DNA from 2 places in the Pseudarthrobacter sp. As-47 genome. Region 2 is predicted to be linked to the other one. Evidence: predicted binding sites of a transcription regulator. Region 2 holds the regulator's gene; the other holds the start of a gene.
The links. Region 2 encodes HrcA, which represses chaperone genes, less so after heat shock. Its sites were predicted from a motif close to TTNGCACTCGNNNNNNNCGAGTGCNAA; they were not measured.

Region 1: a site for HrcA is predicted at 3,990-4,016, ahead of groL (chaperonin GroEL). Genes of this name have one in related genera too.

The regions. Positions count from the first base shown of each region.
Region 1 covers NZ_CM177088.1:928,099-947,690, reverse strand. The annotation lists gene AC4BCK_RS04410 (ribonuclease HI family protein) at 1-582, opposite strand, end outside; gene AC4BCK_RS04405 (ABC transporter substrate-binding protein) at 788-2,095, shown strand; gene groL (chaperonin GroEL) at 2,180-3,814, opposite strand; gene AC4BCK_RS04395 (ABC transporter substrate-binding protein) at 4,102-5,376, opposite strand; gene AC4BCK_RS04390 (cold-shock protein) at 5,373-5,579, opposite strand; gene AC4BCK_RS04385 (LytR C-terminal domain-containing protein) at 5,772-6,419, opposite strand; gene AC4BCK_RS04380 (DUF3263 domain-containing protein) at 6,470-6,799, opposite strand; gene AC4BCK_RS04375 (uracil-DNA glycosylase) at 6,941-7,711, shown strand; gene AC4BCK_RS04370 (siderophore-interacting protein) at 7,726-8,565, shown strand; gene AC4BCK_RS04365 (threonine/serine exporter family protein) at 8,590-10,110, opposite strand; gene AC4BCK_RS04360 (peptidoglycan bridge formation glycyltransferase FemA/FemB family protein) at 10,162-11,508, opposite strand; gene AC4BCK_RS04355 (lipid II:glycine glycyltransferase FemX) at 11,574-12,707, opposite strand; gene AC4BCK_RS04350 (TspO/MBR family protein) at 12,817-13,362, shown strand; gene AC4BCK_RS04345 (L-serine ammonia-lyase) at 13,375-14,814, opposite strand; gene gcvT (glycine cleavage system aminomethyltransferase GcvT) at 15,133-16,290, opposite strand; gene gcvP (aminomethyl-transferring glycine dehydrogenase) at 16,302-19,238, opposite strand; glycine riboswitch at 19,417-19,515, opposite strand.
Region 2 covers NZ_CM177088.1:2,295,754-2,305,120, forward strand. The annotation lists gene AC4BCK_RS10620 (PhoH family protein) at 1-576, opposite strand, end outside; gene AC4BCK_RS10625 (GerMN domain-containing protein) at 945-1,892, shown strand; gene AC4BCK_RS10630 (16S rRNA (uracil(1498)-N(3))-methyltransferase) at 1,921-2,700, opposite strand; gene dnaJ (molecular chaperone DnaJ) at 2,703-3,830, opposite strand; gene hrcA (heat-inducible transcriptional repressor HrcA) at 3,912-4,925, opposite strand; gene AC4BCK_RS10645 (DUF3097 domain-containing protein) at 5,101-5,949, shown strand; gene AC4BCK_RS10650 (DUF4870 domain-containing protein) at 6,103-6,522, shown strand; gene hemW (radical SAM family heme chaperone HemW) at 6,564-7,793, opposite strand; gene lepA (translation elongation factor 4) at 7,830-9,367, opposite strand, start outside.

The sequences.
Region 1 (19,592 bases), 1.4 Mb from region 2:
ACGGTTGTCCAGCTGGCTGAACAGATCCGGCTCCTCGTAGGCCCCTGCCGGTTTTCCTGGCTCCGCGGGCGCGTCCCTGGCTTCCTGTTTCACCGGCGCAGGGTGGGCGTGGTGGGCACCCGGAAAGCCTGGCCCGGAGCGGGCAGCCACGCCCTGCTGGTAGGCCGTTGCGGCCGCCCGCGCACGTTCGTCCGCGGCTTCGTTCAGGTCATGCCCTGCATGCCCCTTCACCCATTCGAAGGTGTATTTCCGGCCGGCAAGCTCACGGTCCAGTTCCTTGAGCAGGTCCACATTGAGGACCGGCTTCCCGTCTGCTTTACGCCAGCCTTTGCGCTTCCACCCCGGCATCCACTTGGTGATGGAATTAATGACGTACTGGCTGTCGCAGAGGATGCGGAGGTCCTCCTGAGGAAGGTGGGCTGTGGCCCGGAACAGATCCAGGACCGCCATCAGCTCGCCCTGGTTGTTGGTCCCATGGGGCCAACCGCCGGCACGCCAGCAGTCGTCATTCACGTACCAGGCCCAGCCGGCCGGACCCGGGTTTCCCAAGGCCGAACCGTCAGCCGCTGCAGTAATCGTCACCGGTCCATCCTGCCAGACGGGCACGACAAACCGGAGTCCGCCCGCGGCCATTGCTTGGAAAGCGGTTACCGAAAGTACTTGACGCGGAGAGAGCCGGGCAGGCACAATCGCTGTATTGAACCGAGAAAGCGTTTTCTCACCGGAGCCCGGGCACTGTGCCGCGGCAGCCAACGGAAAGCGCCCTCAGCACCAGGAAGGCACATCAATGACGATCCCAACCCTCAGCCGGAGGAAGTTCCAGCTCGGCGCCGCAGCCGTTGCACTCTCCCTCCTCGCCACAGGCTGCGGCACCTCTTCAGGCTCTGAGAGCAACGAGCAAGTAACCCTCCGGTTTGCCTGGTGGGGCAACGAGTACCTCAACGCCCAGACTGAGAAGGTTATCGACGCCTTCGAGGCGGAACACCCGAACATCAAGATTGAATCCGAACCAGGCGAGTGGGGCAGCTATTGGGACAAGCTGGCAACCAAGACAGCCGCCAACGATGCGCCGGACGTCATCCAGATGGACCAGAAGTACATCGCGGAATACGGCGGGCGCGGGGCACTCCTTGACCTGTCCAAGCAAAGCGGTATCGACACGTCCAAGCTGGATGAGGAAGCCCTGGCTTCGGGACAGTACGACGGCGCCCAGTACGGACTCAGCACCGGCCAGAACGCCTATGTCATCATGGCGAATACCAAAGTCTTCGAAGCAGCCAATGTTCCCATCCCGGATGACACCACGTGGACGTGGGAGGAATTCATGGCAACAGCCTCAAAGATCAGCGCCGCCGGAGACGGCAAGAACTACGGCGCAGCCTACGGAAGCAATGAAGCCGACCTGATCATCTGGCTGCGCCAGCACGGGGAGAACCTGTACTCCCAGGACGGCAAGCTCGATTTCGACACCGCCACGGCCGCGTCCTTCTGGGAACGGCTTAAGGAGCAGCGCGACTCCAAGGCAAGCCCGCCGGCCACGGTGGCCACAGAGGACTCCGGCGCCGGACTCGAGGAGAGCCTCTTCGGAACCAACAGGGTGGGCATGGCATGGTGGTGGACCAACCAGCTCGGGTCCCTGGAGTCCACCACCGGGAGCAGCATCAAGATGCTCCGTGCACCCAGCGTCGACGGTTCAGCGGCTGAGAACGGGATGTACTACAAGCCCACCATGTTCTGGTCCGCCTCCTCACGCTCCAAGCACCCGGAAGCCGCGTCCACCTTCATCAACTACCTGGCCAACAGCCCGGAGGCCGGGGCCATCCTGATGACGGACCGCGGCGTTCCCACCAACACGGACATCGTTGAGAGCATCACGCCGTCCCTGAAGCCTGCCGACACCACGGTGGTGGGCTTCCTGAAGGACATCGCACCCGACATCAAGGATGCGCCGCCTGTTCCGCCGGTAGGCGCGGGCAGCGTGCAGAACGTCATCAAGCGCTACACCGATGAGGTGCTCTACGACCGCCTCACGCCCCAGGCGGCCGCTGACGCATTCAAGAAGGAAGTTGAGGGAATGCTGGCCAGCGCCAAGTAACACCCTGCGGTAAGACACGAATGTGGCCCCCTCCGAAGAGGGGGCCACATTCGTGTCTAGCGGGACTGGTCCCGGCAGGAGTGGCTAGAAGCCGCCCATACCGCCCATGCCACCCATGTCGTCGCCACCGGCAGGAGCAGCGTTCTTCTCCGGCTTGTCGGCAACAACTGCCTCGGTGGTGAGGAAGAGGCCAGCGATGGAAGCCGCGTTCTGCAGGGCAGAGCGGGTGACCTTGACGGGGTCGTTGACGCCGGCGGCCAGCAGGTCGACATACTCGCCGGTGGCTGCGTTCAGGCCGTGGCCGGCGGGCAGGCCGCGGACCTTGTCCACCACAACGCCCGGCTCCAGGCCGGCGTTGAAGGCGATCTGCTTGAGCGGAGCGTCGATGGCCACGCGGACGATGTTGGCGCCGGTTGCTTCGTCGCCGGACAGCTGCAGGTTGGCGAATGCCTTGGCGCCGGCCTGGATGAGGGCCACGCCGCCACCGGCGACGATGCCTTCCTCAACGGCAGCCTTGGCGTTGCGCACGGCGTCTTCGATGCGGTGCTTGCGCTCCTTGAGCTCAACTTCCGTTGCGGCACCGGCCTTGATGACTGCAACGCCGCCGGCCAGCTTGGCCAGGCGCTCCTGCAGCTTCTCGCGGTCGTAGTCCGAGTCGGAGTTTTCGATCTCGGCGCGGATCTGGGAAACGCGGCCGGCGATCTGGTCGGCGTCGCCGGCACCCTCGACGATGGTGGTCTCGTCCTTGGTGACAACAACCTTGCGTGCCTGGCCCAGGAGTTCCAGGCCGGCATTTTCCAGCTTCAGGCCGACTTCCTCGGAGATGACCTGGCCGCCGGTGAGGACGGCGATGTCGGCAAGCTGTGCCTTGCGGCGGTCGCCGAAGCCCGGAGCCTTGACGGCGACGGACTTGAAGGTGCCGCGGATCTTGTTGACAATCAGGGTGGCCAGGGCCTCGCCCTCGATGTCCTCAGCGATGATCAGCAGCGGCTTGTTGGACTGCATGACCTTTTCCAGGACAGCAACCAGTTCCTTGACGTTGGAGATCTTGGAGTTGACGATCAGGATGTACGGATCCTCGAGGACCGTTTCCTGGCGCTCAGCGTCGGTAACGAAGTAGGCCGAGATGTAGCCCTTGTCGAAGCGCATGCCTTCGGTGAGCTCAAGCTCCAGGCCGAAGGTGTTGGACTCCTCGACCGTGATGACGCCTTCCTTGCCCACCTTGTCCAGGGCTTCGGCGATGAGTGCACCGATTTCCTCGTCACCGGCGGAGATGGACGCCGTGGCGGCGATCTCTTCCTTGGTTTCGATCTCCTTGGCGGAGTTCAGCAGTTCGGCGGTGACGGCCTCAACGGCCTTCTCGATGCCGCGCTTGAGGGACAGCGGGTCGGCGCCGGCAGCAACGTTGCGCAGGCCTTCCTTCACCAGTGCCTGTGCCAGGACGGTGGCGGTGGTGGTGCCGTCGCCAGCGACGTCGTCCGTCTTCTTGGCAACTTCCTTGACCAGCTCGGCGCCGATCTTCTCGTAAGGATCGTCCAGCTCGATCTCCTTGGCGATGGAAACACCATCGTTGGTGATCGTGGGGGCGCCCCACTTCTTCTCGAGGACGACGTTGCGTCCACGCGGGCCGAGGGTGACCTTAACGGCGTCGGCGAGGATGTTCAGGCCCCGCTCAAGGCCGCGGCGTGCCTCTTCATCAAATGCAATGATCTTGGCCATAACGGCAGTAGTCCTTTCGGGACAGTCGTTAAGAATGAACCTTCGCTGCAGTGCCCGCGACGGACGACCCGTTTCCGGCGGCCTCTGTATGCCTTCGGGTGTGGGTCTCACTCCAGTTAGGTGTTTCTTCGCTCCTCGACCGCTGCCGGCGCCGCCGGCCGAAGCCACGCTTTGCTTAGCAGTCGGTACGTCAGAGTGCTAACTCAATAATTAGCACTCCCCACGTGAGAGTGCAAGCGAATAACAAGCGGAAAGCGTCCTGGCGGGCGCGTCTTCGCCGAGGGCGATCAGCCGGCGGTGCGGCCTGCCGTTTCAACGCCGGTGGCCGCGGGATTGTTGTCGGCGCCGTATGTGAACACCGTGTAGGCGGCCGAGGTGATGTCACCGTTGGCATCGAAGGCAAGTGGGCCCGATTCGCCGTCGTAATTGATGTCCGCACCGGACGCCTTGCCTGCCAGGCATTCTTTATAGCTGGCGCATGGTGCCGTTCCAGCCGGGCCTGTTCCGCCAGCGGTCCCGCCGGATACCGAGACCAGGCTCGCGGCGATTGAACGCCCGGAGTCGTCCTCGGCCTTGGCCGCTGCGAGCGCGGCAAGGGTCACGGCGTCGTACGTCTCCGCTGCGAAGGACACGTCCTTCAGGGCCGGATCGATGCCCAGCAGCCGTTCCTGGAACCCTGCCGAGGGAAGCTGCCCCGGGACAACCGCACGTGCACCGTCCAGGGCCCTGGTTCCCAGCCGGGAGCCATACCGGCTGAAGGCGCCGTCGCTCAGGATAAGCCTTGAGCCTGCGAGGGCGGCGTTGTTGAGCTCAGCGAGGGCGCCCTGCGCGCCGTCACGGGCCACCAGGATCACGGCGTCGGGTTGCGCCTCGCGGATTGAGGCAGCCGCAGATCCCGCGTCACCCGGTGTGAAGCCCACCGCTGACAACACGTCCAGGCCCGCCTGTTCAGCGGACGCGGAGACGGCCGCGGAGACATCGCTGCCGTAGGAGCCTTCCTGGTACACCACGGAGATGGTTGCGGCGCCGGCGTCCTTGGCGAGCTTGGCAAGCACGGGTCCCTGCGCGACATCGGCGGCGGCCGTCCGGAAGTAGTATCCGCCGCTGGCTATGCTGCTGAGCCCGGCCGCGGTGTTGGCAGGCGAAATCAGTGGCGTCCGCGCCCTGGAGAGGATGTCGACGGCTGCGGAGGCGTGGCTGGAGTCGGTGGGGCCAATGACCACATCCGCTGTGGCCTGGACCAGGGACTGCGCCTGGGACGCTGTGTCCTGGCCTGTTTCAACGGGGAGAAGTTCCACCGGCCGGCCCTTGTGCCCGCCGGCAGCGTTGATTTCCTTGACGGCAAGCTTGGCGGCAGCAAGTTGGGGACCGTTCAGGAAGCTGTTGGCACCGGTGTTGTCCAGGATGAGGCCGACCCGCAGCGTGCCGTCACCTGAGGCCTCCGCCGGTTCCGTGCGCGCGTTTCCGGTCACCCCGGAACAGCCGGTAAGGGCGAGAGTGCCGCAGAGGGCTGCGGCGAACAACGGACGGATGGGTGCAGCGGAGGAAAACGGGTGCTTCACTCGGCCGGCCGGACGCTTTCGGCCTGCGGGCCTTTCTCGCCTTCGCCAACTTCGAGTTCCACGCGCTGGCCCTCGTCCAGTGCGCGGTAGCCCTCGCCCTGGATGGCGGACCAGTGGACAAAAACGTCGTCCCCGGAGCCGTCAACGGTGATGAAGCCGTAGCCTTTTTCCGCGTTGAACCATTTGACGGTTCCTCGTGCCATGATGACCACTCTTTCCGTTAGGTCCGGGATGCTGCGCCGGTGCCGCCGTGGCTCGAAGCCCGGAATTCACTCTAGCCAATGCTCGCCGGCAGCGCCGGGGCACAGCATGGCCGGCCGCAAACGTTATTCAGGCGTGACCCCGGCCTTCACCCGTGCGGATGTGGCGTGAGGCGCCCTGTTGGGAACCCCGGCCTACCGGTATCCGGGGCCGAGCACCACCACCAGGGGAACCTGGAATTCGGTGCTCTCCACCACGGTGGGGACGCCCACAAGTTCCGCGAGGGCCTGCGCGTTGGCCTCCTGCGCCGCTCCCGCGTAGAAGATGATGGAGCCCTGCTGGGGTGCCCCTGCCCAGTTGCCTACCTGGCCCAGTGTCCACCCGTCCGTCTGCAGGGTTCCGCCCACGCGGCTGGCCAGCCCGGCAGTTCCGGCAGCGTTGTAGACCGCCACGGCCTGGGCCTTATCCACTGTTGCGGCCTGCGCAGTGCTCTGGGGGCTGGACGATGTCCCGTTTCCTGCCGCGCCGGCAGGTTCGGAGGAAGGCGACGGCTCAGGCTCGGTGGAGGGGACGTCTGACGGGTCCGGCGCGGCGGACGGAGTCGATCCGGTTCCGGCCAGCGGTGCTGCTTCCAGGCTCGACGACGCCTGGGTTGCCGGACCGTCGAATCCGAGCCTGGGCAGGATCAGGAAAGAAACCACGCCGATGGCCAGCGCAGCAATCCCCGCAGTCAGGATGGGCCAGAGACGGACCCGCGCCGGAGCGGAGGCTGTGCGGTGTACACCTTGTCGCGACGCGGTCTCCGGGACCTTGTCGAATTCATCGCGGGCGTATTTGGTCATGGGAGAGAGACATCCTTGTGTGTAGCTGCTGAGGACTCAGCGTGAGCGTCTTATGCGTCGGACCCCAGTCGGCGTGCAGTGCGTGCACGGTGACGCGAAGTACGTAGTCTACGCAATCTCTTGACCAGCATGGGGTCATGCGCCAGCGCATCCTCGGTGTCGATCAGGGCGTTGAGGAGTTGGTAATAGTGCGTGGCGGACAGATCGAACAGTTCCCTGATGGCCTGCTCCTTGGCGCCCGCATACTTCCACCACTGCCGCTCCAGGGCGAGCATCTGCTGGTCCCGCTCGCTCAGCGGCGACTCCCGCAGGGTGAAATCCGCCAGCAGGGCGTTCCGTTGTTCCTGCGCCGGCAGGTGCTCCCGAGCTGGCTCCGCCACGGCGCACTCTCCTTAGCTGGTTACGTAAAATGTCTGACCCCCATGCTACGGACGAACAACACCATTGTCATTTGCGCATAGCCCCGCCGCACACACCGTACGGTCCGGCCGGCGCCTCCCGCCGCCTGCAAGAATGGACTGATGTTTGAATTGGACGCCTTGTTTGAGCTGGAGCAGGAACCTGCAGGCAGCACCGGCTTCGCCGGGCTGGCGCAGCTGCCGCTGGCAGAGCTGATGGCCCCGGACTGGGCCGCCGCACTCTCCGGCGTGGACGCCCAACTTCGCGCCGTTCTTCGCTTCGCGGCAGGCGAAGTGGCGGACGGTCACCGGGTCCTGCCGGCGCCGTCGAACGTCCTGCGGGCCTTCCGCCAGCCCCTTGCGGACGTGAAGGTGCTGATTGTGGGACAGGACCCCTACCCCACGCCGGGGCACGCCGTCGGGCTGTCCTTCGCCGTTGACCCGCACGTCCGGCCCATTCCCAGGAGCCTCGCGAACATCTACCGGGAGCTGGAGGCCGACCTGGGAATCCCGCCGAGGGTGCATGGTGACCTCTCCGCATGGGCCGGGCAGGGGGTACTGCTCCTGAACCGGGTGATGACGGTACGGGCGGGATCTGCGGGATCCCACCGGAGGAAGGGCTGGGAAGACATTACGACGGCGGCCGTCGAGGCGCTGGGCGCGCGGCGGGCACCGGACGGGTCACCCCTGCCGCTGGTCGCGGTTCTGTGGGGGAAGGACGCCGAGAGCGTGCGCACGCTGCTGCCCGGGGTCCCGGCAGTGTCCAGCGCGCACCCCAGCCCCTTGTCCGCGTCACGGGGTTTCTTTGGCTCCCGCCCGTTCAGCCGCGTCAACAAGCTCCTGCGGGAGCAGGGGGCCGCGGACGTAACCTGGGAGCTTCCGGCGGTGCCCTAGCTTAGGCTTGCCTTATGAGCATTGTTCCCGCCTCCACCAGCGCCAGCAAGAAAAGCCGCCCCCAGGTCAACCTCACGGTGGTCCGCCGGGAACAGCTGGCGCCGCAGATGGTCCGGATTGTCGCGGGCGGGGACGGTTTCGCCGATTTCGTCAATAACGGCTTTGTTGACCGGTACGTCAAGATCGTCTTTCCGCAGCCGGGGGTCCCGTATCCCTCACCCCTGGATCTGTGGAGCATCCGGGAAACCATGCCCCGGGAACAATGGCCTTTCACGCGCACATACACCCTCCGCTGGGTGGATACCGCGGCCCGCGAACTTGCCATCGACTTTGTGGTCCACGGCGACGAGGGGCTGGCTGGCCCCTGGGCGGCCAGGGCCGAGCCAGGCGACACCCTGACTTTCACCGGCCCGGGGGGTGCGTACAACCCGGACCCCAAAGCCGACTGGTACCTGTTCGCCGGAGATGAGGCGGCCCTGCCCGCCATCGCCGCCTGCATTGAATCCCTGCCGGCGGAAGCGGCCGGCGTCGCGTTCCTCGAGGTCGATTCCGACGCCGACATCCAGCCGATTGCCGCACCGGCCGGGCTGGAACTGCACTGGCTCTTCCGCCGCGGTGTCCCCGCCGGCCAAAGCAACCTCCTGGTGCAGGCCGTTGCGGAGGCTGACTGGCCCGCGGGGAGGGTGGACGTTTTTGCCCACGGCGAGCGGGGGTACATGAAGGCACTCCGGGATGTCCTGTTCGTCCAGCGCGGACTGGACCGCAAGCAGGTGTCCCTGTCCGGCTACTGGGCCAGGGGCCGCGTCGAGGACGTCTTCCAGGCCGAGAAGAAGTTGCCCGTAGGTCAGATCTAGGAGGACAGATCCAGGCCGGCCCGGTCAGCGGCGGCGGGCCCGCCGCCGCTCGTTGCTGGCCAGGCTGCGGGTCAGCGGCCTCGCGAGGGTATCGCCCAGCACGATCCCCCCGGCAGTTCCCAGGACGATGGCACCGGCGTTGAGCATCCCGCCGGCGCCGAGCAGGATCTCGGCTTCCTCGATGGTCAGGACGTACATGGAGCGGAAAATGGTGAGGCCGGGCAGCAGGATGAGTGCCGCCGGCACCGCCACCACCAGCTGGGGTGCGCCCATGCGCAGAGCGACCACCCGTGCGAGCAGGCCGATCACCACGGCAGCCAGGGCCGGCGAGAACCGGTCGCCAATGCCCAGCAGGCCGCCGCCCAGCAGGACCAGGTACCCCGCGACGCCCACCGCCGCGGTGGGCAGCAGGAGCTGCCAGGTTGTCTGCTCGGTCACCCCGATGGCCATCACCGCCACGGCAACCAGGATCACCAGCACCCACAGGTCGTAGGCGGGCGGGAAGGTCTGCGTCACGTCGATTGCCTGCATGCTGGTCAGCTGGCCCACCACAAAAGCGACGGCGATGCCCGCTACCAGCGCACCAAAGGTCAGCAGGGTGGAAAGGAACCGCCCCGCCGCGGTCACGGGGAAGCCGTTGATGGCGTCCTGCACGGAGGAGACCAGCCGGCCTGTGGGCAGGAGCAGGAGGATTCCGCCCACCACCACGATCGCCGGAGAGGTGGTCAGCCCAAACTGCCACAACAGCAGAGCCAGCAGGGTCACCGCGAAGGAGCAGCTGGCGGTGGTGAAGAAGTCCGGCACGCGCCAGCGGCCCAGCTGGCGGGCCAGCAGGCTCACGCCGATGTTGACGGCGAACGCAATGGCGGAGGACACCGGCCCGCCGCCCAGCACAGCAACGAACGCTGCGGCAAAGACCCCGAACGCCGCCGTCACCATCCAGCGGGGGAACGGCTTGGGACTGGTGATGGCCTCATCCAGCCTGCGGATCGCCTCGTCACGCCCCACTCCCCCCGCAACGATGTCCGTCACCAGCTGGTGGACCTTGGCCAGGCCTGCGTAGTTGTTGGTCCAGGACCGGACCACCCGCAGCAGCGCAATGGGGGTTTGGTCCTTGGGCGCGTAGTTGATGCCCACCGACTGGTTGGTGATGTCCACTTCGATGTTCTTCAGGCCCAGCGCCGCCGTGACGGCAATGATGCTGGTTTCAACCTCCAGGGCACCAGCACCGTAGCGGAACATGGTTTCGGCCAGGTGCAGCGCGAAGTCCAGGGTCTTCCGGGCGGACGTGTCCACGCCGCCCACCTGGATCATGGGGTTCGCATAGGGGCTGCCGGTGAGCCTGTCCACGATGCTCATGGGAGCAGTGGGCGGGTTCTCGCCCTGGACCAGGCGCCGCAGCATCCTTTTCGCCGCAGCATTCTGCCGCAGCTGGGAGGGGGTCAGAGGCTCGGTTTTGGGCAGGCCGTCCGTGCGCGGCGGTGCCTTCGGTGATGGCGTTGCCTTTGGTGATCCGCCGCCGGGATAGTCAGGCCGGTCGGTCATGGGTCCCTCCTCCCGTTGTGGTGGTGTGCAGCGTGTGTGCTGCGGAGCGCGTCAGGCGGAGCGCCGCAGGGGCAGCTTGCCCAGCAGGAGGCGGGCGGCCCCCGCTGCGGCGCGGGCAAGCCTGTTGGCGCGGAACACGGCAGGGCGGACAGGCATCACAAAGTCGCCCACGAGCTGGAACACTTCGCCGCCGAAGCCCTTCTTGAACTCGTAGCCGCCGTGGCCTTCCTCGTCCTGGCCGGAGATGCCGAACGTACCGTAGAAGTTGTACCGCGGGTAACCCTTCTCAAGGGCGTGGAGCATCATCCCCCAGTACAGCGAGGTGGCTCCGTTGAAGTAGATGTAGTCCTGCACGGTGCCGCCGATGACGCAGACCACTTCGTCGCCGTAGCAGACGAAGTGGATGGCGGCCACCGTGGCAACGCCAACCGAATCCGGAAAACGTTCGATGTCCTTCAGGCTTCGCTCGTAGCTGTCCACCAGGCCCTGGACCACTTTGAGCCGGTTGGCCTTTTTCTTGCTGCCGGTCTCCTCCACCTCGCGGCGGAGCTCTGCCGCGGTTTCCGATTCCGCGGCCAGCCGCTCCGTAATGGATTTCCGGTAGGCGGGAATGTCAATCTTGGCCATCATGAGCTTGGTGAACTCGGCCGACGTGGTGCGGAGCAGCTGTTCATAGTAGGCGCGTTCGCGGTAGACAAAGCCCTTTTCGTCGCCGGCCCGGCTTAGGGCGCCGTAGAACTCATCAAGGGTCTCCAGTGTTGCCTGCTCCAGGAAAACACCGTTCTTTTCCGCTTTGCGGATGGCCTTCCGGGTGCGGTAGCTGGTTCCCATGATCAGTTCCTCCGCGTCCTGGATGCCTTCCAGGCTCTTGATGAACATCCAGTTCACGTTCACGAAGTTCATGTCCAGCCCCTGGTGCTGGAACCCCAGCCCGCCGAGCTGTGCCACCAGCGGCCTGTTGTCCTCCACTTCGGGGTGTTCCGCGCCGTCGGCATCGCGGGCTATGTACCTGAGGTTCGGGGAGATCCGGAGCTCGGCGGCTTTCCGCTCCGCTGCGCGTTTGCGGAGGAGTTCGACGACGGCGCGCACCAGTCCAGGGTCCGTGTAGTCCATCAGGGGGCCCTTGGCGCACTCGCACACCGTGTAGCCGAGGCGCGTGGTGGTGTAGTTCAGTTTGCCGGCCGCCACCAGTTCGCCGTCGCGGCGCACTCCGAAAAGTTCAACCTGCTGTCCCCGGGCACGCTGGAACCGGGCGAAGTCGAGGGACTGGAGGAAGCTGTTCTGTGGGTGCTTCAGCGCGAACTGCTCGAATTCGGCGTCGCTGAGCATGGCGAACTCCAGGTCGGCGGCGGATATTGCAGTCAAGGGATTACCTTCTTCACGGATGGGGGCTGGCATAGGCAGGATGTGGGCGGGGCCCGGCGGCGGGTGGCTGGGCAGTCAGCTGCGGCCGGTCTTCCGGGTCAGTAGAACTGCTGGCCGGTGCGGGCAGTTTCGATCCGGCGGAACACCTTCTCTGCTCCCTTGACCCAGAGCCGGTGCTTCAGGGGCGAGAGAACGTAGTCGTGGCAGCCGACAAAATCGGTGACAGTCTTGGTGAAGCTGGTCTTGAACATGCCCATCCCGTAGAGATTGTGGCTCTTGTCCTTGATCTGTGAGGCCGGCGGGGTGCCGCAGAAATCGTATTCAGTGCAGCCGAGCTCCTGCATGCGCCGGATGGCAGCCCACTGGACGAGGTGCGAATCGCCGTACTGTTTGCGGTTCTGGGTGGAGCCGCCGTCCTTGTAGGTGGCTTTGGCACCGTAGTTGATGACGAAGGCTCCCACACTGGGTTTCCCGTCTTCATAGGTGAAGAAGAAGTTGCCCTGGCCGCGGTTGCAGAATTCGTCCCAGAACGCAGCGTAATACGCGTAGCTGCGCAGGGGCATGGAGCCCTTGGCATTGACGGTGTCCGCCATCAGGTCATAGAGGGCCCGGTAGGTTTCCGGACCGTGTTCCTTGCGGACCACTTCGCAGCCTTCCCGCTCGGCCCGTCGGATGGCGTTACGCGCCCGGGAGGAGATGGCCTTGAACACCACTTCTTCGGGGCCGGAGATATCCAGCAGCGCAGTGGAGTCGTTGGACTGGATGTTGGGCGCCTTGGCCAGGCCCGCCACCTTCAGGTGTGCCTGGGCTTCCTCCGAGTCAAGGATGTCCGGCTCGATCTTGATGGTGAAGACGTTGAGCTTCCGGCTGAGCACGAAAGCCGCGCAGGCCTCCAGCGCCGCTTTGAGGTCCGCCGCCGCCGCCAGGTCAGGTCCCTTGATGAGGTACCACAGCCGGCCCAGCACGGGGAATTTCTTTTCGAGCACCAGGTTGTAGCTGGCCGATCCACCGTTTTCGAGGACCAGGAACCGGACTTTCCAGCCACTGCCGTTCTTTACCGAAGCGTAAGCGGCGGACTGCAGCATGTTGCCGCCGTTGGGGTTGGCCGTGACGTGCTTGTCCCAGTTTTCAATCTCTTCGGCTGTGGCAAAACGTGCGGTAAATTCTCGCAAGGGGGCCGTGTCCAATCGGTTTCGTGCGCGGTTTCGGTACTCGTGTCTGCGTGCGGACATGCAGCCTCAAGTCTAAAGCCTGAAGCCCCCACGGCTTTTCAGCAGCCGGCCCGTGCCTGCCGCGGCCCGTGCCCTTGACTCGGGTGGACCGGTTGGCAAGGGTGGAGGCATGCAGCCTAACCGTGAAGAGTTGTCATCCCCGCCGGATGGAAGCGGCCAGCCGTACAGCGCGCGGGTCCAGGCAGCGGTGCTGGCCGGATTCCTGGTGGCATCCTTCCTGGTGGCCGGGCTCGGCGGATTCTCCACCGTTGACAATGTGGACGGGTGGTATGCCACGGCTGACAAGGCGCCCTGGTCGCCGCCCAACTGGCTCTTCGGCCCGGTATGGACCCTGCTCTACACAGCCATGGCGGTGGCTGCGTGGCTCGTGTGGCGGAAGAGGGCTCCCAAGACCAGGCCGGCGTTGACGGCCTACGCGGTCCAGTTGGGCCTGAACCTCGCCTGGACTCCGGTGTTCTTCGGCCTCTATCCCGCTATGGGCACGGCCGCCCTGTGGCTGGCCATGGCCATTATCGTGGCCCTGATCGCCGCGGTCACGGTGACGGTCCTCTACTTCGGCCCCATCAGCCGGACCGCGGGACTGCTGCTGCTCCCCTACATTGCGTGGCTGGTCTTTGCGTCCACCTTGAACTGGTGGGCTGCCGTCCACAACTGAAGGTTCAAGCTGTCAGCATTCGACGACGTTGACGGCGAGGCCGCCCATGGCCGTTTCCTTGTATTTGGAGCTCATGTCCTTGCCGGTCTCGCGCATGGTCACGATCACCTCATCCAGCGAGACGCGGTGGGACCCGTCGCCCCAGAGCGCCATCTTCGCGGCGTTGATCGCTTTCGCCGCCGCGATCGCGTTCCGTTCGATACACGGGACCTGGACCAGCCCGCCGATCGGATCACACGTCAACCCCAGGTTGTGCTCCATCGCGATCTCCGCCGCGTTCTCCACCTGCGCCGGAGACCCGCCCATCACCTCAGCCAGGCCCGCAGCGGCCATCGACGACGCCGACCCCACCTCGCCCTGGCACCCCACCTCGGCACCAGAAATCGACGCCTGCTCCTTGTACAGCACCCCCACCGCGCCCGCGGCGAGCAGGAAACGCACCACGACGTCGTCGCGGTCCTCCTGGGACGCGTTCTCCATCCCGGGTGCGAAATGCAGCGCGTAATACAGCACCGCCGGAATGATCCCCGCCGCCCCGTTCGTCGGCGCCGTCACCACCCGCCCACCGGAGGCGTTCTCCTCATTCACCGCAAGAGCAATCAAATTAACCCACTCCTGCCAATACTTCGGATCATGGAACTCGTCCCCGGCCCCATTCTCGTCACCGGCGCCGCCGGGCCGGGCGCTTTCCTTCCGCAGCCGGTCATACCAGTCCGGGGCACGGCGCCGGACCTTCAACCCGCCCGGCAGCACACCCTCCCGCTTCAGGGACGCGGCCACGCAGCCTTCCATGACCGACCAGATATGCAGCAGCCCCGCCCGGATCTCCCCCGGGGTGCGGCTGTCCTCCTCGTTCACCCGCATCACATCGCTGATGCCCAGGCCCGTCTCCCGGCAATGCTCCAGCAGCTCCGCAGCGGTCCGGAACGGCAGCGGCAGCTCTTTCTTGGACTCCTCCAGCTCCAGCAGCGCCGCGTCCTCCTCACCCTCACGGACAATGAACCCGCCGCCCACCGAAAAGAACGTCGCCGCATGCAGTACCTCGCCGGCCGCGTCGGAGACCGTGAACGTCATCCCGTTCGTATGCCTGGGCAGGACCGTCAAGGGCCGCAGCACCATGTCCTTCACCCCGTACGGCAACGCCACCGCACCAGCGAGCTGGAGGGTCCCGGTCTCAGCGATCGCGGCCAGCCGCTCCTCCACCTCACCGGGCAAGATCAGCTCCGGATGGAACCCCTCCAACCCCAGCAAAATGGCCGTCATCGTCCCATGCCCATGACCCGTCGCCGCCAACGACCCATACAAATCCACCCGCAACGACGCCACCCCCGCCAGCACCCCCGAAGCCTTCAACTCCTCCGCAAACACAGCAGCAGCCCGCATCGGCCCCACAGTATGAGAAGACGAGGGTCCGATCCCGATCGAAAAAAGATCAAAGACGCCAACAGCCATGGTGGTTCCTAACTAAAGAGTTCGTGGTGGGTTGGGTGCGACCGGCCGAATTCCTCCGCGGGCTCGGTCGCGAAGACGCCCGCTAAGCGGACGTGACGCTCCCTTAGACGCCCGCCTCCGGAATCCGCCCAGCCGCCTACGCCGTCACCTAAGGTGACAGGACCGCGAGGGGCCGGCGGAGCCGGACTTTTCGAAAGCGTGCTCCCCACCGTCTCCCTAACCTCGCAAGCTCGGCCAGGGAACCCTGACGGCGTGGGCCCAGGGCACGCGGAAAATGTCCGGTCCGGCGTCCCCGGACGTAAGTCAGGCCGGGTGCACCTACGTGGCGCGCTTGTAGAACGGGAGATCGACGACGACGAACGGCTCCGCCTTGCCCCGGAGGTCGATGTCCAATGCCGTGCCGGCCTGGGTGAACTCAACGTCAACGTACGCCATGGCGATCGGATACCCGAGCGTGGGTGAGGGCTGCCCGGAGGTGACTTCGCCTACGGGCTTGCCGTCCTTGAGCACGGGGTAGTGTGCGCGGCCGGCGCGCCGGCCCAGTCCTTTGAGTCCCACAAGCCTGCGGCCTGCGGAGGAGCCGGCCCCGGCCTCCTTCTTGGCGGCCAGGGCGGCCTTTCCCACGAAGTCGCCTTCCTTGGAGAGGGCGACGACGGGTCCCAGGCCTGCGGCGAAGGGGTCACCCTGCAGTGAGAGCTCGTTCCCGTACAGCGGCATCCCCGCTTCAAGGCGGAGGGAGTCGCGCGAAGCCAGCCCGGCCGGCGTCAGCTCCCCGTCCTCCGCGATGGCGGCGAGTGCCTGCCACAGGGCGGGGGCGTCGTTGTTCGCCACAAAGATCTCGAAGCCGTCCTCACCGGTATAGCCGGTACGTGCAAGCAGGAGCTCCTGCCCGGCGCCTCCCACCAGGAACGGAACCTCCACGGCGGCGTAGTACTTCAGCTCCGTGACCAGGCCGTGCCGGGCAGCCGGTACAAGGCGCAGCAGCAGCTCCTGTGCCTTGGGACCCTGGACGGCGATCAGCGGGGTGGACGCGGAGGCGTCGTCCACGGTGACATCGAAGCCGGCGGCCCGTTCGGCCAGGGCCGCGGCCACCACCTTGGCGTTGCCTGCGTTGGGAACCACCAGGAAGCGGTCGGTCCCGTCTCCTGCGGTGTCCGCCGCAGGGCGGCGGTAGGTGATGAGGTCGTCGATGATGCCGCCGTCCTCAGTGCAGATCAGCGAGTACTTGGCCTTGCCCACGGCCATGGCCGAGATCTTACCCACCAGCGCGTAGTCCAGGAACGCGGCGGCCTCCGGCCCGGTGACCCAGACCTCGCCCATGTGGGACAGGTCGAACAGGCCGGCGGCGTTACGGACGGCGTGGTGCTCGGCCAGTTCGGAGCTGTACTTCAGGGGCATCTGCCAGCCGCCGAAGTCGGTGAAGGAGGCACCGAGCTTGGCATGCTCGTCATAGAGGGCGGTGCGCTTCTCAGCCATGGCAGGCGTCCTCAGTTTTCGAATTCGGAGAGCGGCGGGCAGGAGCAAATCAGGTTCCGGTCTCCGGCGGCGCCGTCAATGCGGCCAACCGGTGGGAAGTACTTGTCCTGCTTGAGTGACTTCACCGGGAACACGGCCTGCTCGCGCGGGTACGCCCGGTCCCAGTCGCTGCTGATGGCGGCAGCAGCGGTGTGCGGTGCGTTCCGTAGCGGGCTGTCCGCCACAGTGAAGTCACCGTTCGCCACCTGGTCGATCTCGGCGCGGATGGCGATCATGGCTTCGATAAAGCGGTCGATCTCCCCCAGGTCCTCGGACTCGGTGGGCTCCACCATGAGCGTGCCGGCCACGGGGAAAGCCAGCGTGGGGGCGTGGAAACCGTAGTCGATGAGCCGCTTGGCCACGTCCTCCGCGGTGACGCCGGTGCGGGCGGTGAGTTCGCGCAGGTCCAGGATGCACTCGTGCGCCACCAGGCCGGCTTCGCCGGTGTACAGGACCGGGAAGAAGTCGTTCAGCCGTGCTGCCACGTAGTTGGCAGCGAGCAGTGCGGACTTGGTGGCCTCGGTCAGGCCCTGGCCGCCCATCAGCTTCACGTAGGCCCAGGAAATGGGCAGTACGCCCGCGGATCCGAACTTGGAGGCGGAGATGGGGACGTCGTTGCCTTCGGTCCAGGTGGCGGCGTTGCCGGGCATGAAGGGTGCCAGGTGTGCCTTGGCAGCAACCGGTCCGACGCCGGGTCCGCCGCCGCCGTGCGGGATGCAGAAGGTCTTGTGCAGGTTCAGGTGCGAGACGTCGCCGCCGAACTTGCCCGGCTGCGCCAGGCCCACAAGAGCGTTCAGGTTTGCACCGTCAACGTACACCTGTCCCCCGGCGGCGTGGACCGCGTCGCAGACCTCACGGACATCGGAGTCGTACACCCCATGGGTGGACGGGTAGGTGATCATGATGGCCGAGAGGACGTCCTTGTGGGCCTCGATCTTCGCTTCCAGGTCGGCGTGGTCGATCGTGCCGTCCGCAGCGGTGGCCACCACCACAACCTTCATCCCGGCCAGGACCGCGGACGCGGCGTTGGTGCCGTGCGCCGAGGCCGGGATCAGGCAGACGTTGCGCTGCTGGTCACCGCGGGAGTGGTGGTAGCCGCGGATCGCCAGCAGGCCCGCGAGCTCACCCTGGGACCCGGCGTTCGGCTGGATGGACACCTGGTCATAGCCCGTGATCTCGGCAAGGTCCGCCTCCAGGCCCGCAATCAGCTCACGCCAGCCCGCAGTCTGGGAGTCCGGGGCAAACGGGTGGATCGAGGCGAACTCCGGCCAGGAAATGGCTTCCATCTCGGCCGTGGCGTTCAGCTTCATGGTGCAGGACCCCAGCGGGATCATGGTGCGGTCCAGCGCCAGGTCCCGGTCGGAAAGGCGGCGGATGTAGCGCAGCAGCTGGGTCTCGGAACGGTGCGTATTGAACACCGGGTGCTGCAGGAAATCGGTGGAGCGTTCGACGGCGGTGTCCAGCGCGAAGGCTGCGTTGCCTTTCGCCGTGGCCGGGACGCCGGGGGTGTCCACGCCAAAGGCTTCGAGGACGCGGCCGGCAATGTCCGGCGTCGTGGTTTCATCGGTTGAGAAGCCGACGGTGTCGGCATCGATGCTGCGCAGGTTGATGCCCATTGCCTCGGCAGCGGCGACGATTCCGGCAGCCTTGCCCGGCACCGAAACGGTGACGGTGTCGAAGAAGCTGGTATGCAGCACATCGAGGCCTGCGGCCTTGAGGGACGCAGCCAGGCTCCTGGCGTGGGTATGGGCGGACAGTGCAATCGCCTTCAGGCCCTCCGGGCCGTGGTAGACGGCGTACATCGAGGCCACGATGGCGAGCAGCGCCTGGGCGGTGCAGATGTTGGACGTGGCCTTCTCGCGGCGGATGTGCTGCTCGCGGGTCTGCAGGGCAAGGCGGTAGGCCGGGACGCCGGCGTTGTCCTTGGAAACGCCCACCAGGCGGCCGGGCATCGAGCGCTCAAGGCCCTTTTGCACAGCCATGTAGGCCGCGTGCGGGCCGCCGTAGAACAGCGGGACGCCGAAGCGCTGGGCGGAGCCCACGGCGATGTCCGCACCCTGCTCGCCCGGAGGGGTGATGAGGGTGAGGGCCAGGAGGTCGGCGGCAACCGTGACCAGCGCACCGCGCTCCTTGGCCCCGGCGATCACCGCGGAGTGGTCCCAGACCCGGCCGGAAGCACCGGGCTGCTGCAGGACAATCCCGTTGATGGCACCGTCCGGCAGTCCCTGGGAAAGGTCCGCCACTTCAACCTCGAAGCCGAGCGCTTCGGCGCGGCCCTTCACAATGGCAATGGTCTGCGGCAGGCAGTCGGCGTCCAGCACAGTCTTACCGTCGCGGGCAGCGGCATTCTGTCCGGTGGACTTATTCGCCCGGCGCATCATCAGCACGGCCTCGGCCACGGCGGTGGCTTCGTCCAGCAGGGAGGCGTTGGCGATGGGCAGGCCCACCAGGTCCTGCACCATGGTCTGGAAGTTGAGCAGCGCCTCGAGCCGGCCCTGGGAAATCTCGGGCTGGTACGGGGTGTAGGCGGTGTACCAGGCCGGTCCTTCGAGGATGTTGCGGCGGATCACCGGCGGCGTCACGGTGTCGTAGTAGCCCTGGCCGATCATCTGCACGGCGGTCTTGTTCCTGGCGGCCAGCCTGCGGAGCTCCGCGAGGGCCTCCACCTCGCTCAGCGCGCCTGCCAGTTCCAGCGGGGAATCCTGCCGGATGTCCTTGGGGACGGCGGTATCCACCAGCGCGTCCACGGTGTCGTAACCCACTGCCTTGAGCATGGTGTCGACGTCGGACTGGCGCCTTGCGCCGATGTGCCGGTCAACGAAGGCTGCGGCAGAAACGGGTTCGGCAGAAGCAGGTGTGGTGGCGGCCGGGGCGGCGGAGGCCGGAGATACAGTCACGAGGAACTCCATAAATAGGGCGGCGCAGAGTACGCCACATCGATTCGTGTCCCTCCCCGCTCTGTATTGGACCTGAGAGTTTCCGCGTGGCCGGCCTGGGCCGGTCCCGCTTGCACCGTCGGTGAGCACAGCTGCCTGGATTTCCGGGACCGGATCTCAAAGCCGACAGCCTGCTGCTTTCCAGAGTTGCCTCGCCGCGGCGGTACATGGGCCTGTGAGATTCCTGGGGAGGTATTGCTCCTACGGCGCCTGCGTGTACCTTCTGGCAGAACTCTCCCGCCGCAGATCAAAGGCTATTGATTTGTAGTGTTTGTGGTTGCCGGTGACGGCCCACACATGGAGCAATTCTCCTACGCTGCGGGCCCG
Region 2 (9,367 bases):
GGCGGGGCGGGTCAGGATGATGCGGCTGACCTCTTTTTGCTGCAGTGCCTGGACAGCCTTTGCCATCGCGAGGTAGGTCTTGCCTGTACCTGCCGGACCTATGCCGAAAATCACCGTATTGGTGTCGATGGAGTCAACGTAGGTCTTCTGGTTCAGCGTCTTCGGGCGGATGGTTTTTCCGCGGCTGGACAGGATGTCGTGGGTCAGTACGTCAACGGGGTTTTGCAGGGACTGGGTACGGAGCAGTGCAACAAGCTGCTGCAGCACCGCCGGGCTGATCACCGTGCCGCGGGCCACGAGCCCCCGGACCTCGTGGAGGAGGCGCATGATGCGGGGAACGTCGCTGGCAGGCCCTGTAATCGAGAGCTCATTGCCCCGGACATGGAAGTTGACGGCCGGAAACTGTTCCTCGATATACCGCAGTGCCTCGTCATGGCTGCCCAGGGACTGGACCATCTGGTCGGAGTTGTCGAAAAGGACTACCTCGGTCCGGCTGCCGGGGAGGGAATGGGGAAATTCCCCCGCAGCGCCTTCTCCCGTGTTGAGCCGGCGCTTGCCATTCGCTGATTCAGTCATAGTGGTGGCCCGCAGGCCCGTGATCCCCTCAAAGTACCGGACAATTCCCGCTGCTGGCGGCCGGCGACAGGGCCCTTCGACGATGGACCGGTTGCGCCTCGACCAGCGATCCTTCCATCTTACGCCAGGACCCCATCAACCTCTGAAAAGGGGAACGGCAAGACCCTTCGGGAAGCCTGGACGGCGCCGCCCGTTCCGCCATTAGGTATCAACTTCATATCGGCCTCATATCGTTCCCGTTGCAGTTCCTCCCCGAGGCCCGTATCCGGCCTTTCAGCTCCGGGCCCTGTGCCATGCTGGAAATCCAGCCGCTGCTGGATTGCCGCTTGGGGAGCGGCCAGCCATTCATGGAAGGACAGGCAACAAACGTGCCGGAATCTGCTGCGCCCCGCAGGGCAGGACGACGTGGCGGCATTGTGCGCCCTGCCGTCCTGGCAGTGGTTCTCTTGGCGGCTCCGCTCCTGACGGGCTGCCTGGCCGAGCCGGACCCCTCCCCCACTACCCTTCTGGGCTCTGGCCCTGCCGCCACCGGCACCGCGCCTTCCACGAGCGCGCCGCTCGAAACCACGCAGTCGTCCAACAAGGCCCCGGTCTACTGGATTGGCCGGAGCAACAGCAGCATCTTCCTTTACCGGGAATTCAGGGATGTGCCTGAGCAGGAGAATCCGGTAACGAGGGCCCTGCGGGCCATGATGTCGGACAAGCCCCTTGACCCGGATTTCTTCACCCCCTGGCAGAATCCCGGCAAGCTGGCCACGTCCATCTCCGGCAAGGACGTCATCACGGTGGATGTGTCTGAGGACGCCTTCAACAGCAACCTCGACGCCGATATGGCCGGCCGCGCTGTCCAGCAACTTGTGTATACGGCCAGCGCTGCTGCGGCCAGTTCAGGGCTTATCGATTCCGGGCAGCAGATCCGCGTGCGGATCCTGGTGGACGGGCACACGGACTACGTTGCTTTCGGCCATATCCAGCTGGGTGACCTTATGACGAGGGCCGCCGGCATGGTGGCCCCAGTCTGGATCATTGATCCGCAGGAGAACTCAGAAGTGGCGGCCGGGAGCGTCAAGATCACCGGCCGCAGCACCCTGTCCGGAGGCAAGCTCCGCTGGCAGATCCTGCGGACGGAAGATGACGGAAGCAAGGTCCCGTTCCTGACTGGGGAGACGACGGCGGCCGCCGAGCCAGGGCAGGCAGGACTGTTTACGCTGGCCCTCACACTTCCGGCCGGGGACTACGAATTGAAGGTGGCACAGGCCGGTACCGGGGATCAGCCGGACCAGAATGAGGATTCGCGGGCTTTCAAGGTCCGGTAGCCTACCCGGCCGGGACACGCCTGGCTGGTCAGGGTGAGGGGGCGGTCCACCGGCCCAGGATGTCGCTGGCAAGCACGACGGCGGCCGGTCCGGCCGTTGACGAGCGCAGGACATGGTGCCCCAGCAGGGCGGTGACGGCGCCTTTCCCGCAGAGCCTGGTCACTTCCCTGGGGCTGATGCCGCCTTCCGGCCCGACGATCAGCAGCACTTCACGGGGTTCCGTTCCGTCCGCGACCAAAGAGGCTTCCAGAACCGCGCGCAGGGGGCGCACGGCGTCCTCATGCAGGATGACTGCCAGCCCCGCGGCCTCCACTAGGCCGGCCAGCGCGGCGGTGTCGACGGCGGGACGCACCTCGGGGACCCACGCGCGGCGCGCCTGCTTTGCTGCCGCCGCCACCACCGACTGCCACTTCGCGTGGGCTTTGGCCGCCCGGTCGCCCTTCCACCGCACAATGGACCGTTCGGACTGCCAGGGTATAACGGCGTCGATCCCGAGTTCAGTGCCCGTTTCGATGGCGAGTTCATCCCTGTCGCCCTTGGCCAGGGCCTGCACCAGCACCAGCCTCGTGGACGGCCGCTCCTCAACAGCCACTGAGGCGCACTCCACCTCCAGTCGTGCGGGCGTGGCCGCAAGCACCCGTCCGCTCATCCGCGTTCCGGCTCCGTCAACGATGTCGAGCGGCTCACCCGGGGTGAGCCGCTTGACCGTGACGGCGTGCCGCGCCTCGGTCCCCTCGAGGACGAAGACCTGCCCCGCCACCATGTGGTCCAGGGACCCGGGCGGGGTGAAAAAGACAGGGTTGCTCACCGCTACAGGTTACCGAGCCGGTCCCGGAGCTTGGCGAACATGCCGCCGCTGGCCGCAAGCTTGCCCTCTGTGATCTGTTCACCGCGCATCTTGGCCAGCTGCCGCAGGAGCTCTTCCTGTGCGGCATCAAGCTTGGCGGGCGTCTCAACCTGGAGATGCACTTTGAGGTCACCGCGGCCGTAACCGCGCAAGTGGGTGACGCCAAGTCCACGAAGAGTGATGATCTCACCGGACTGGGTCCCGGGCTTGACGTCGATTTCCTGTGGCCCGTCGAACGTTTCCAGGCTCACTTCGGTGCCCAGGGCGGCCGCCGTCATCGGAATGTGCAGGGTGGCGTGGAGATCGTCGTTGTCGCGTACGTAGGTGGCGTCGTTGTTCACGCGGATCTCAACGTAAAGGTCACCGGACGGTCCGCCGGCCGGGCCTGCCTCGCCCTGGCCGGAAAGCTGGATCCGCGTTCCGGTGGCAACGCCGGCGGGAACCTTGATGGTCAGCGAACGGCGGCTCCGGATGCGTCCCTGGCCGCTGCACTCGGTGCACGGGTCCTTGATGACGGTGCCGAAACCTTCGCAGGTTCCGCACGGGGCTGCCGTCATGACCTGTCCCAGGATGGAACGGACGGCGCGCTGGACCTGGCCGCTGCCGCCGCAAATGTCGCAGCGTTCAGGATGGCTGCCGGGCTGGCAACAGGAACCCTCACAGGTTGGGCACGTGACGGCGGTGTCCACATCGAGCTTCTTGTTCACACCGAAGACAGCGTCGCGGAGTTCGATCCGGACGCTGATGAGGGCGTCCTGCCCGCGCCGCACCCGGGAGGCCGGGCCGGTGGAACCGCCGGCACCAAAGAAGGTGTCGAAAATGTCCTGGAAAGCGAACCCCTGGCCGGCGTATCCGCCACCGCCGAAGCCGTTGTCCGTCCCGTTTTCGTTGCCCGTGGTGTCGTAGACCCGGCGTTTCTGGGGATCCGACAGGACTTCGTAGGCGTGGGTTACTGCCTTGAAGCGGTCCGACGCATCCTCACCCGGGTTGACGTCCGGGTGCAGGGTGCGTGCCAGCTTGCGGTAGGCCTTCTTGATCTCTTCTCCCGTGGCCTCCGGTGAGACTCCAAGGACGTCGTAGTGGCTGCTCAAAGTTCGTATCTCTTCCTTGTTGTACTGCCTGCAGTTGGACTGCTGGAAATGCTGTGGGTGTCCAGTGGTCCCGGCCGGGCCTCAGGGGCCCAGGATCCGGGAAAGGTAGCGGGCGACGGCCCTGACCGCGGCCATGGTGGTGGGATAGTCCATGCGTGTTGGTCCCAGAATGCCGATCTTTGCTGCGCTGTCCGGGCCGTAGCCGGTGGCCACCACCGATGCCTCGGCCAGTCCGTCGTAGGGATTCTCGCGGCCGATGCTGACAGCCACTCCGCGGTGGTCCTGCGCCATCTCGCTCAGCAGGCGGAGCATGACCACCTGCTCCTCCAGGGCTTCCAGCACCGGGCCGATGCTCAGTGGGAAGTCCACGTTGGACCGCGCCAAATTCGCTGTGCCGGCCATGACCATGCGTTCCTCGCGGCTGCTCTGCGCCAGGGCTTCCAGGCCGATAGCGAGGGCCTGCGCCGCCTGCCTTTGCCCCGGGGCAGCCGTGGCCACCACGGCAGGCAGGGACTGGGAGAGCTGGCTCAGCGGCGTTCCGGCAAGCGATCCGAGGAAGCGTGCCCGCAGGCCCGCCAAGGCGTCATCCCCCAGGTCCTGGCCGACGTCGATAACGCGCTGCTCCACCTTGCCGCTGTTGGCGATCAACACCACCAGCACCTTTCGCGGGGCGAGGAGGACAAATTCGATATGCCGGACCAGGGCCCTGCTCAAGTGAGGGTACTGGACCACGGCAACCTGGTTGGTCAGCTGGGACAGGAGCCGGACAGTGCGGTCCAGGACATCGTCCAGGTCGTCCGATCCTTCCAGCAGGGACTGGATGGCGCGGCGCTCCGCCGGGGAGAGCGGCTTGACGGCAGAGATCTGGTCCACGAAGAGCCGGTATCCCTTATCTGTCGGAATCCGCCCGGCGCTGGTGTGCGGGGCCGTGATCAGGCCCTCTTCCTCCAGTGCTGCCATGTCATTCCTGATGGTTGCGCTGGACACACCGAGATGATGGCGCTCCACCAGGGCTTTGGATCCCACGGGTTCGCGGGAATGGACGTAGTCCTCCACGATGGCACGGAGTACTTCAAGTTTGCGTGGCTCGCTCACACTCCACCTCCATCCAGGGTTGGGGCGGCAGCGCCGCCCGCGCTGTGCCGCCCATCGTTTAGCACTCGACATGCCCAAGTGCTAACAGTCTATTATGCCTCTGCCCGTTGCTAGCATTGGTACCGCTCCGGGCGAAATTCCGGACCTGTGATCGAGCGCTAGGCGGAGTGAATCAATGCATTACCAGAACTGGGGACCCCAGGACATGTCCGCTCCGTCCAGGGCTGCCCTGCCTGAAGTGCCTGTTGAGCGCGGAATGGTGCTGGAGGACGTCCAGTCCGGCTGGGTGGGCGCCGTGACCCGCGTGGAGAAGTCCGGCGGCATGCATGTGGTGGCACTCGAGGACAGGCGCGGCAAGTCCAGGTCTTTCCGCCTGGGGTTCGGCTTCCTCCTCGAAGGGCAGGCTATCAAGCTCCTCCCGCCGGCGCCCCGCCAAGCTCCCGCCGCTGCAGCCGGCCGGACAGCCTCGGGTTCGGTCCGGGTGGCCAGCCAGCGGGCGCAGGTCGCCAAGGCCAGCCGGATCTGGGTTGAGGGAAAGCACGACGCCGAACTGGTGGAAAAGGTCTGGGGAGACGACCTTCGGGTGGAAGGCATCGTCGTCGAACCCCTCCACGGCATCGACGACCTTGCCGGCGCGGTAGCCGAGTTCAGGCCCGGACCGGGCCGGCGCCTCGGAGTTTTGGTGGACCACCTGGTGCCGGACTCCAAGGAATCGCGCATCGCGGACGCCGTCATGGCCTCGCCGGGTGCTGCCGGGAACGTGCTGATCGTAGGCCACCCCTATGTGGACGTCTGGCAGGCGATCCGGCCGGCTGTCCTGGGCATCGAAAAATGGCCTGTGGTGCCGCGCGGGCAGGACTGGAAGACCGGTATCCTCGCCGCGTTCGGCTGGCCCCATGCCACCAAGGAGGACATCGGTCTCGGGTGGCAGAAGCTGCTGGGTGCGGTCCGCACCTACGCGGACCTGGAAGCCTCCCTGCTGGGGAGGGTAGAGGAAGTCATTGATTTCCTCACGGTTCCCTGACAGGTACCCCGTTGCCGCTGCGCCTGGAGCCCAAGGCAACTTCTGGGCGTCCAGCCAGTATTCTTGGTAGTGCGGAACCTGCGGTAGTTGCAGGCTGGCGCAACCTCTATGCACTCTTAGCCATCTCCATTGCACTTTCAGAAGGAACAGACTGTGGCAGAAAACGCACGCGATCACAGGGACACCCAGGGCGGCCAGGGCCGTTCGGAATACCATGGCGTTCCGGCGAATGCGCTGCCCCTGACAGCCAGCGAGGACCGGCAGTGGGCCACCATGGCCCATTTCGGCGGAATCCTGGGCTGCGTTCCGGCTCTGCTGATCTACCTGATTTTCCGGGACCGGGGCCCTTTCACGGCGCAGGAGTCCAAGGAAGCGCTCAACTTCAGCCTGCCGCCCACCATCGCTGCTGTGGTGGCGAACATCCTGGTGTTTGTTCCGGTGGTCGGCAACATTTTTGCCGTGATTGCCACCCTCATCTGGATCGCCTTGACCTGCTTCTCCGTGGCAGCCGGCATCCATGTCAACAAGGGCCAGCCGCACCGCTACCCGTACAACCTGCGCTGGATCAAGTAGTCCCCGCCGGCTCCCGGCACCGGTTCCCGGCCTACAAACTGCTAGTCCGGCAGGACCCGGCGCACCACCGCGTCCGCCAGCAGCCTGCCCTTCAGCGTGAGGACCAGCCATCCCGCGAAAGCGGCGGCAGGATCCACCAGTTCCTCCGCGATCAGCCCGGCGACCTCGCGCCGCCCTGTGGCGCCGAGCGAAGCGATCTCGAGGCCGGAGTGGAGGCGGACCTCAAGCATCACCCGCTCCATATTCCGGGTTTCCGAATCCAGGGTTTCCCTCCCCGCCGCCGGTGACATTCCTTGTGCAAGGCGTCCGGCGTAGGCAGTGGGGTGCTTGACGTTCCACCAGCGGACACCGCCCACGTGCGAGTGGGCTCCGGGCCCGATCCCCCACCAGTCGTCGCCGCGCCAGTAGGCGAGGTTGTGGCGGCAGGCCTGTCCGGGCGTGCGGGCCCAGTTGCTGACCTCGTACCAGGCAAGGCCTGCTTTGGTGATCAATTCATCGGCGAGCTCGTACTTGTCGGCGTGGTCGTCGTCGTCGATCCCCGGAACTTCACCACGGCGGATCTGTGCCGCGAGCTTGGTCCCGTCCTCGATAATCAGCGCGTAAGCGCTGATGTGGTCCGGCTGGTAGGACAGGGCGGTCTCGAGCGAGTACCGCCAATCGTCCAGCGACTCCCCCGGCGTGCCGTAGATGAGGTCCAGGCTGACGGCCAGCCCGGCGTCCCGGGCCCACTGCACTACCTGCGGCACGCGGCTGGGCGTGTGGGTCCGGTCAAGGACCTTGAGGACGTGCGGAACGGCTGACTGCATGCCGAACGAAATCCGGGTGAACCCGGCCTCCTTCAGGACGGCAAGGGATTCCGGGGTGACCGAGTCCGGGTTGGCCTCCGTAGTGACCTCGGCGCCGTCCTCGATGCCCCACTGGTCGATGGCGCGCCCCAGGATCAGGGCCAGGTCCTCCGCGGGGAGCAGGGTTGGCGTGCCGCCTCCGAAGAACACTGTGCTGAGCGGCCGCGCGGGGAGGCCGGATTCTGCAAGGATGCTGGCCGCCAGGGACACTTCCGAGGCCGCGGTGGCGGCATAGGCATCCTGCGAGGCGCCGCCACCGAGCTCCGTGGCGGTATAGGTGTTGAAGTCGCAGTAGCCGCAGCGGACGGCGCAGAACGGGATGTGAACATAGAGCCCGAATGCCCGGTCCGCCGCACCGTCGGCTGCCTGGCGGGGCAGCAGACCGTCCGACGGCGCCGGGTCGCCCAGGGGAAGAACGCTAGGCACTGCAGGGTCCTCCTGCACTGCCGGCCGCTGTAACCACTACTTCCTGGCCTTGTCCTTGGACTCGTCTGTGGTGAGCGCAGCGATGAAGGCTTCCTGGGGGACTTCGACGCGGCCCACCATCTTCATGCGCTTCTTGCCTTCCTTCTGCTTTTCCAGCAGTTTGCGCTTACGGGAGATGTCACCGCCGTAGCACTTGGCCAGGACGTCCTTGCGGATGGCGCGGATGCTTTCGCGGGCGATGATCCTGGAGCCGATGGCCGCCTGGATGGGCACCTCGAACTGCTGGCGGGGAATGAGCTCGCGCAGCTTGGTGGTCATCATGACGCCGTACGCGTAGGCCTTGTCGCGGTGGGTGATGGCGGAGAAGGCATCAACCTGCTCGCCCTGGAGCATGATGTCCACCTTGACAAGGTCGGCCACCTGGTCGCCGTCGGCCTTCCAGTCCAGGGAACCGTAGCCGCGGGTCTTGGACTTCAGGATGTCGAAGAAGTCGAACACGATCTCGGCCAGTGGAAGGCGGTACCGGATTTCCACCCGGTCCTCGGACAGGTAGTCCATGCCGCCCATCACACCGCGGCGGCTCTGGCAGAGCTCCATGATGGCTCCGACGAATTCGTTCGGGGCCAGGATGGTGGCGGCCACCATTGGCTCACGGACCTCGGAGATTTTGCCGGAGGGGTATTCGCTGGGGTTGGTCACGTGGACCACTTTCTTGTCCTCCAGCGTGACCTCGTATTCCACGTTGGGGGCGGTGGAGATCAGGTCCAGGTTGTACTCGCGCTCCAGCCGCTCGCGCGTGATTTCAAGGTGGAGCAGGCCCAGGAAGCCAACACGGAAGCCGAAGCCAAGGGCGGCGGACGTTTCGGGCTCGTAGACCAGGGCGGCGTCGTTGAGCATCAGCTTCTCCAGCGCATCGCGCAGCACCGGGTAGTCCGTGCCGTCCAGCGGGTACAGACCGGAGAAGACCATGGGCTTGGCATCCGCATAGCCGGGAAGCGAGTCCGCGGCAGGCTTGGCAAGGTTGGTCACGGTGTCGCCCACCTTGGACAGGCGGACATCCTTCACACCCGTGATGAGGTAGCCCACTTCTCCGACGCCCAGGCCCTTGGAGGGGGTTGGTTCCGGGGAGCTCACCCCGATCTCAAGGAGTTCGTGCGTGGCCCGGGTGGACATCATCTGGATGCGTTCGCGCGGGTGCAGCATGCCGTCCACCACCCTGACATAGGTGACCACGCCGCGGTAGGTGTCATACACCGAGTCGAAGATCATGGCGCGCGCAGGGGCATTGGCGTCGCCCTGGGGAGCCGGCAGGTCGCGGACGATCTTGTCCAGCAGCGCCTCCACGCCCATGCCGGTCTTGCCCGAAACGCGCAGGACGTCCTCCGGGTCTCCGCCGATCAGGCTGGCCAGCTCCGCCGCGTACTTCTCCGGCTGCGCTGCCGGGAGGTCGATCTTGTTCAGGACGGGGATGATCGTGAGGTTGTTTTCCATGGCCAGGTACAGGTTGGCGAGGGTCTGGGCCTCGATGCCCTGGGCAGCGTCCACGAGGAGGATCGCCCCTTCACATGCCGCGA